One region of the Bacillus sp. iso_77 genome, then DNA from elsewhere that is predicted to be linked to it. Evidence: a T-box and tRNA genes for the amino acid it is inferred to sense, from the RefSeq annotation. Region 1 holds a T-box; the other holds one or more tRNA genes.
The links. A T-box is a leader RNA that pairs with one kind of tRNA and senses whether it is charged. The one in region 1 lies ahead of AC0VYC_RS12635 (valine--tRNA ligase), so its partner is inferred to be a tRNA-Val.
Positions count from the first base shown of each region.

Region 2: it has a tRNA-Val gene. The T-box ahead of AC0VYC_RS12635 (valine--tRNA ligase) is inferred to sense a tRNA for this amino acid. The anticodon was not compared.

Region 1 covers NZ_CM149683.1:2,454,553-2,458,044, forward strand. The annotation lists gene AC0VYC_RS12635 (valine--tRNA ligase) at 1-1,388, opposite strand, end outside; T-box leader at 1,448-1,677, opposite strand; gene AC0VYC_RS12640 (hypothetical protein) at 1,847-2,035, shown strand; gene ysxE (spore coat protein YsxE) at 2,115-3,146, opposite strand.
Region 2 covers NZ_CM149683.1:181,080-184,571, forward strand. The annotation lists gene AC0VYC_RS01020 (MurR/RpiR family transcriptional regulator) at 1-255, opposite strand, end outside; gene murQ (N-acetylmuramic acid 6-phosphate etherase) at 268-1,179, opposite strand; tRNA gene AC0VYC_RS01030 (tRNA-Glu) at 1,400-1,474, shown strand; tRNA gene AC0VYC_RS01035 (tRNA-Val) at 1,481-1,556, shown strand; tRNA gene AC0VYC_RS01040 (tRNA-Thr) at 1,560-1,632, shown strand; tRNA gene AC0VYC_RS01045 (tRNA-Tyr) at 1,661-1,745, shown strand; tRNA gene AC0VYC_RS01050 (tRNA-Gln) at 1,750-1,821, shown strand; gene rocF (arginase) at 1,958-2,869, shown strand; gene sigW (RNA polymerase sigma factor SigW) at 3,055-3,492, shown strand, end outside.

The DNA.
Region 1 (3,492 bases):
ATTGTAGAGAAAGGCCAAAGCGCTGAACTAAACCATGTATCAAGTACATCGTTATCTTGCTCCCAGTTTTCAATATCTTCTGGCGCATCAAGTCCCACGTATACTTCCTTCGTTTCTTTATGATACCAAGCCGGGATGCGATGTCCCCACCATAGTTGACGAGAAATACACCAGTCACGGATATTTTCCATCCAGTGTAAATACGTCTTTTCAAATCGGTCTGGAACAAATTGAACTTGCTCATCACCTTTTTGCAGATTGATGGCTTCATCTGCGAGCGGCTGCATTTTCACAAACCATTGTGTTGATAAATATGGCTCCACTACAGCTCCACTGCGCTCACTGTGACCAACTGAATGCATGTGGTCCTCAATTTTGAACAAAATGCCTTCTTCTTGAAGATCTTTCACAAGCTGTTTACGACATTCGAAGCGGTCCATTCCTTTGTATTGAAGCGCATTTCCATTCATTGTGCCATCTTCATTCATCACAAGAATGCGCTCTAGGTTATGACGGTTTCCAAGCTCGAAGTCATTCGGGTCATGAGCCGGCGTTATTTTTACAGCTCCTGATCCAAATTCCATATCGACATAGTCATCCCCAACGATTGGAATCTCTCGGCCTGTAATTGGTAATACAACTGTTTTCCCAATCAAATGCTGATAGCGTTCATCTTCAGGATGTACAGCGACTGCCGTATCTCCAAGCATCGTTTCAGGTCTTGTTGTCGCAATTTCAATCGAACCTGATCCATCTGCAAGCGGATATCTCAAGTGATAAAACGCACCTTGCACATCCTTGTAGATGACTTCAATATCAGAAAGGGCCGTTTTTGTTGCTGGGTCCCAGTTAATGATGTATTCTCCGCGATAGATCAATCCTTTTTCATACAATTGAACAAACACTTGGCGGACTGCTTTATTCAAGCCTTCATCTAATGTAAAACGCTCACGCGAATAGTCTAGACCTAGACCCATTTTCGCCCACTGGCTGCGAATAAAATCGGCATACTCTTCTTTCCACTTCCACGTTTCTTCTACAAATTTTTCACGTCCGAGATCATAGCGGCTCACACCTTCTTCGCGAAGCTTCGCCTCGACCTTTGCTTGTGTTGCAATACCCGCATGGTCCATTCCTGGCAGCCATAAAACATCATAGCCCTGCATCCGTTTCATACGAGTCACGATGTCTTGAAGGGTTGAATCCCAAGCATGCCCTAAGTGTAATTTTCCTGTCACGTTTGGTGGAGGAATGACGACTGTATATGGATCTTTCGTTTTGTCATTTTGTGCTTCGAAGAATTTCCCTTCAAGCCAGTACGTATAGCGGTCTTTTTCAATCGCATTTGGATCGTACTTTGTTGGCATTTCTTGATTATTTGTTCCCATTTGTGTTACCTCCACATTTTTTCGGCTGATGAAACATAAAAAAAGCCTTTTCATCCTTATAAAAGGACGAAAAAGCTTTTTCGCGGTACCACCTTTTTTCACGAAACACTTAGACGTGTCCCGTACTCTCTAAAGGATAACGGGGATCTCCCGAATTTCTCTACTACATGTTTCAAGAAATTAAGCTCACAGGCGACCTTCCAAACAAGTGCATCCTAGAAAACCTTTCAGCTATTGGTTTCCCTCTCTTTAGGGGCTTGCTCGTACTCTTCCTGATCCACGCTTACGATATATCACGTTCATCAGCTTATACTCATCTTTTATTAATATTACTAAATGCCTTTTGTTTTCGTCAATCATCTTTTCCGCTTTTCTTCTTCTTTATACAAATTGGGCAGGCACCCTTTGCCTCTTTGCCCATATGATAATAACAAAATAAAGAAGGAGGGCGTTTTATTTTGAAAAAGATCAATCCTTACACACTCCCCCCATGGCTTAGACAAATTCGGGCAGTTGCCTCCCAAGTCGTTCTCCCGATTGCCATATTTCAAGGCTTTCGCACGATCATTTTTCCCACAACATTTGACGTCCTCATCTTAGGAATTCTTATATTTCTCGCCTGTGCCTTTCACCTTGATTGGTTTTAAGAGAGCTGAAAGCTGCAGGCTCACTCTTATGTATAGGTCCCTCGTTAGACATTTCATAGCGCAACAGCAAACAACCTCGTCACTCTTCTGATGACGAGGCATTTTGTTCTTCTTCAAGGCGTCTAGCCTGCTCAATTTCGTGTATTTTCATGACGGTCGGCTCAGAATTTTTCATTTGCCAATACGCCCTTAACAGCTCTTGACAACTTTCCATCTCATCCTGTCCGCCTGCTTCATAGGCTTTCACCGTATCAAACAAACCTTGCGGATAAGCGAGGTAGCTCAAGAACAAATGAATCTCTTCCTCACGAAGTTTATTTCCCTTTTGATACGTATAAAACAAAGATGTGCATTCAGGACAAGGAGTAGGGTAGGTTTTGAATGTGCGATAGTAAAAAGTCAAAAGGTCATAAATGGGGGCAGCCTTTTTGGACCGCTCAAAATTGGTGAAATGTCCTGTACCTACATCATTGTACAAAAAGTGATGGATTGACAATTGCCCATGGTTTAACACAATACGTGTCGTCTCTTGGTCTTTCATTTCCTCATGCCAATCCTCTAAACGTTCAAGTGCAAATTCACTTGCAGACATCGCTTCTGAAAAATACATAGCAGCAGCCAGCTCAAATGGCGACATATACCATGTTTGTTCTGCCCGCTCGATAAATCGTTCATACATGTCTTTCTCTGTTTCCCATTTGCTTTTCATTTGGGTGTAGTGAGCCTCTATTTCCTGCTCATTAATGTCCATCATAACTTCTGTTCGTTTATGAAGTCTTGCAATCTCTTGAAATAAATATTCATGTTTATCGTCCTGCTCTTCTCTCTTTTCATTGGTCAGCCATGGCATGAGATAATACGTGTACTGGCTTTCCCGATGATTAGAGAAAAAGGAACCGCTCTTCGTGCGATAAATCGGCACAAACGAGCGATAGCCTTTTGATTCTAGTTCAAGCATTTGCTCTGTAAACTGCATGTGTCGATGGGGCTTTACCCGCTTTAGTGCAAATACGCCCTGCTTTGTATACACTCTAACGACAGCTGGACTGACAGGTTCGATATATTCAGCCTCAAGCCCGTATTCGTATAGGACAGATTGGATTTCATCCACGTTCTCTCACCACATTTTCTCGGTCCATCATCTCATACTATGCGTTGCTTTTTTGATATTCAGGAATATAAAGAATCTGCCCTTCTTCAAGCTCTGCATCCACCGACAATGAATTCGTTCGAAGGAGCTGCTGCACATTCAACTGATATCGCTCACAAATACGATCGACCGTATCTTCTTGCTGAACTATACATATTTTCATGCGAGAAAAATCTTCCTCCTCCTGCTTAGCGAACAGCTTCGTTAAATAAAGAGAATTCTCACTGCCAGACGCTTCTCTCTGGTCATGTTCAAACTCCTCAGCTTCTTGAGCTGATTCATACACCTTTGGTGCTTCACGTTCATA
Region 2 (3,492 bases), 1.5 Mb from region 1:
CCGGTAGCCTTGTTTATCAGTGTGCATTAAATCTCCAGCGATCCGCATTTTCAAATCGTGATAGCCATCCAGCCCGAGAGACTTACAGAGGCGGATGACGGCAGAGCTGCTTGCACCGGCAGCCTGACTGATTTCATGCACTGTGCTTTTAATGACTTTGTCAGGATGGGCAAGGATATAGTCTGCAATGATTTTTTCAGATTGGGGAAGCTTTGATTTCATTGTGTGTAGTAGGGTGAGTCCGCCTGCTGACATGAGTTTCCTCCTTTAAGATTGATGACGTAAGATGGCTTTGTCGATGTGACCATCTGCTTTGTTGAGCAGGTCTTTGGCTGTCTTTTTATCTGTTTTGGTTTGGAGCATGACGATGGCTGTTTTAACTTCTAAATCGGCTGCTTCAAGGGCTTTTACGGCTTGTTCGTAGGAAGCATTGGTCACATGCTGAATGATGGTGATGGCGCGTTCTTTCAGTTTATGATTGCTTACTTTTACATCTACCATCAGGTTTTCATATACTTTGCCTTGTCTGATCATGACAGAGGTGGAAAGCATATTTAAAATCATTTTATGAGCGGATGCGGCTTTCATTCGTGTTGACCCAGTGATGGCTTCTGCTCCTACGACGACTTCAATGGCGCAGTCTGCTAGTTCGCTAATCTCTGCTTGTTCATTGCAGCTGAGGGCTACTGTTTTTGCTCCAATGGTTCTAGCATAGTTTAAAGCGCCAATGATATAGGGTGTTCTACCGCTCGCCGCGATACCCACAACCGTATCTTTTGATGTCAGGTGGATGTGTTCTAAATCTTTTTGACCAGCTTCTTCACTGTCTTCCACATCTTCTGCTGCATGTGAAAAGGCAGAGTCGCCACCGGCCATGATGCCTACGATGACATCAGGTGAAATGCTATAGGTAGGTGGACATTCGACCGCATCCATTACCCCAATTCTGCCGCTTGTTCCAGCGCCTAGATAAATGAGTCTGCCCCCATTCGAGATGGATTCAAAGGCAAAGTCACTTGCTGTCTTTACGTCTGGAAGGACACGGTTGACGGCTTCAGCGACCTTCATATCTTCCGCATTGATCATTTGGAGTATTTCTAGCGGGCTGGCTTGTGAAATTCTCATGGTGTTAGGGTTTCTTGATTCTGTTGTCAAAGAACGCAGTTGAGATGGCTGCATGTGACATACCTCCTTATTTCTTCATTTTCAGTATATTGAGTATGACATGAAATTTCAATATTATATTTAAATACTGAAATTATATTTCAGTCGAAATGTTGTGCTGATGAGGGTTGAATAGTTAGAAAATAAAAAAAATAAAAATCCCCTTTACAAAAGGGGGACAACCTGTATATAATAACTTTTGTCAGCTTCACGGAAACAGTAAACTTGACAAACTGGCCCGTTGGTCAAGCGGTTAAGACACCGCCCTTTCACGGCGGTAACACGGGTTCGAATCCCGTACGGGTCACCATCATGTGGAGGATTAGCTCAGCTGGGAGAGCATCTGCCTTACAAGCAGAGGGTCGGCGGTTCGAGCCCGTCATCCTCCACCATATGCCGGTGTAGCTCAACTGGTAGAGCAACTGACTTGTAATCAGTAGGTTGGGGGTTCAAGTCCTCTTGCCGGCACTGTTTTTCTTTTATCAATTCCATATGTGGAGGGGTAGCGAAGTGGCTAAACGCGGCGGACTGTAAATCCGCTCCCTCCGGGTTCGGCGGTTCGAATCCGCCCCCCTCCACCATTTTTGGGCTATAGCCAAGCGGTAAGGCAACGGACTTTGACTCCGTCATGCGTTGGTTCGAATCCAGCTAGCCCAGTTAAGACACCTTTTTTAAAAAGGTGTCTTTTTTTATTTTGACGATTGGAATGTATAACTATTCAAAATATTGTTGAGTTGAGTCAGAAGGCACCGAGAAAGTAAAATATAAGCATGAACGGAAAGGGGATGTACATATGGGAGATCAAAAGAAGGTCACAATTGTCGGGGTGCCGATGGATCTCGGTCAAATGAGAAGGGGCGTCGATATGGGGCCGAGTGCCATTCGCTGTGCTGGTGTAAAAGAAAAATTGGAATCGCTTTCATTTGATGTCGAAGATCTAGGGGATATTCCTGTTGAGCAAAGAGATGATGAGAAAGGTCTCTATACAAGTGAAAAACTGAAAAACTTAACGGAGAATGCTGGCGCAAACCAGCTTCTTGCTGAAAAGGTTAGCGGTATTGTGCAGTCAGGTTCGTTTCCGCTGATTTTAGGCGGGGATCATAGCATTGCAATTGGTACACTAGCCGGTGTAGCCAAACATTATGAAAATTTGGGTGTCATTTGGTATGATGCGCACGGTGATTTAAATACAGAGGAAACTTCTCCTTCTGGAAATATTCATGGGATGCCGCTCGCTGTCAGTCTCGGCTTTGGGCATGCTGATCTAATCAATATTGGCGGTTATACACCTAAAGTAAAGTCTGAGAATGTGATCTTGATCGGTGCTCGTTCTTTAGATGAAGGAGAGCGGGCATTGATTAGAGAAAAAGGTATTAAAGTGTATACGATGCATGAAATAGATCGATTAGGGATGACGAGAGTGATGGAGGAAGCCATTGCGTATTTAAAAGAAAGAACAGATGGTGTTCATTTGTCGCTTGATTTAGACGGCCTTGATCCAGCGGAGTGCCCTGGCGTGGGAACGCCGGTTGTTGGCGGCATCAGTTATAGAGAGAGTCATCTTGCAATGGAGCTTTTAGAGGAAGCAGGGATTTTGACTTCTGCTGAGTTTGTTGAGGTGAATCCGGTATTAGATGAGAAAAATAAAACAGCAGAAGCGGCAGTTGCATTAATTGGTTCTTTAATGGGTGAAAAGCTATTATAGAGCGGGACTTGTTCCCGTTCTTTTTTTAATTTTGGGGAAATTTAAGGATATGTTAAGGTTTTTACCGGCTGATAAGCGTAACATGCTGTCAAAAATTTGTTACACTATTTTTTAGAGGAGAATGAAACCTTTTGGAACGAGGTTCGTATACATAAAGACCGGTGAAGGCAGAGGTTGAATATACTATGGAAACAATGATTAAAAAGAGAATTAAGCAAGTGAAAAAAGGCGACCAGAACGCATTTGCAGACATCGTAGACCTGTATAAAGACAAAATTTATCAGCTGTGCTATCGTATGCTTGGGAATGCACATGAAGCAGAAGATATTGCGCAGGAGGCGTTTATTCGTGCCTATGTGAATATTGAGAGCTTTGATGTGAATCGTAAGTTTTCCACGTGGCTGTACCGCATTGCAACCAACCTGACCATCGACCGTATTCGTAAAAAAAAGCCGGATTATTATTTAGATGCAGAGGTGGCAGGGACAGAAGGACTGAATATGTATTCTCAAATTGCGGCTGACGGCATTTTGCCAGAGGACGAGGTGGTGTCGCTTGAATTATCGAGCACCATTCAGCAAAAAATTTTAAGATTACCCGATAAATATCGCTCGGTCATCGTA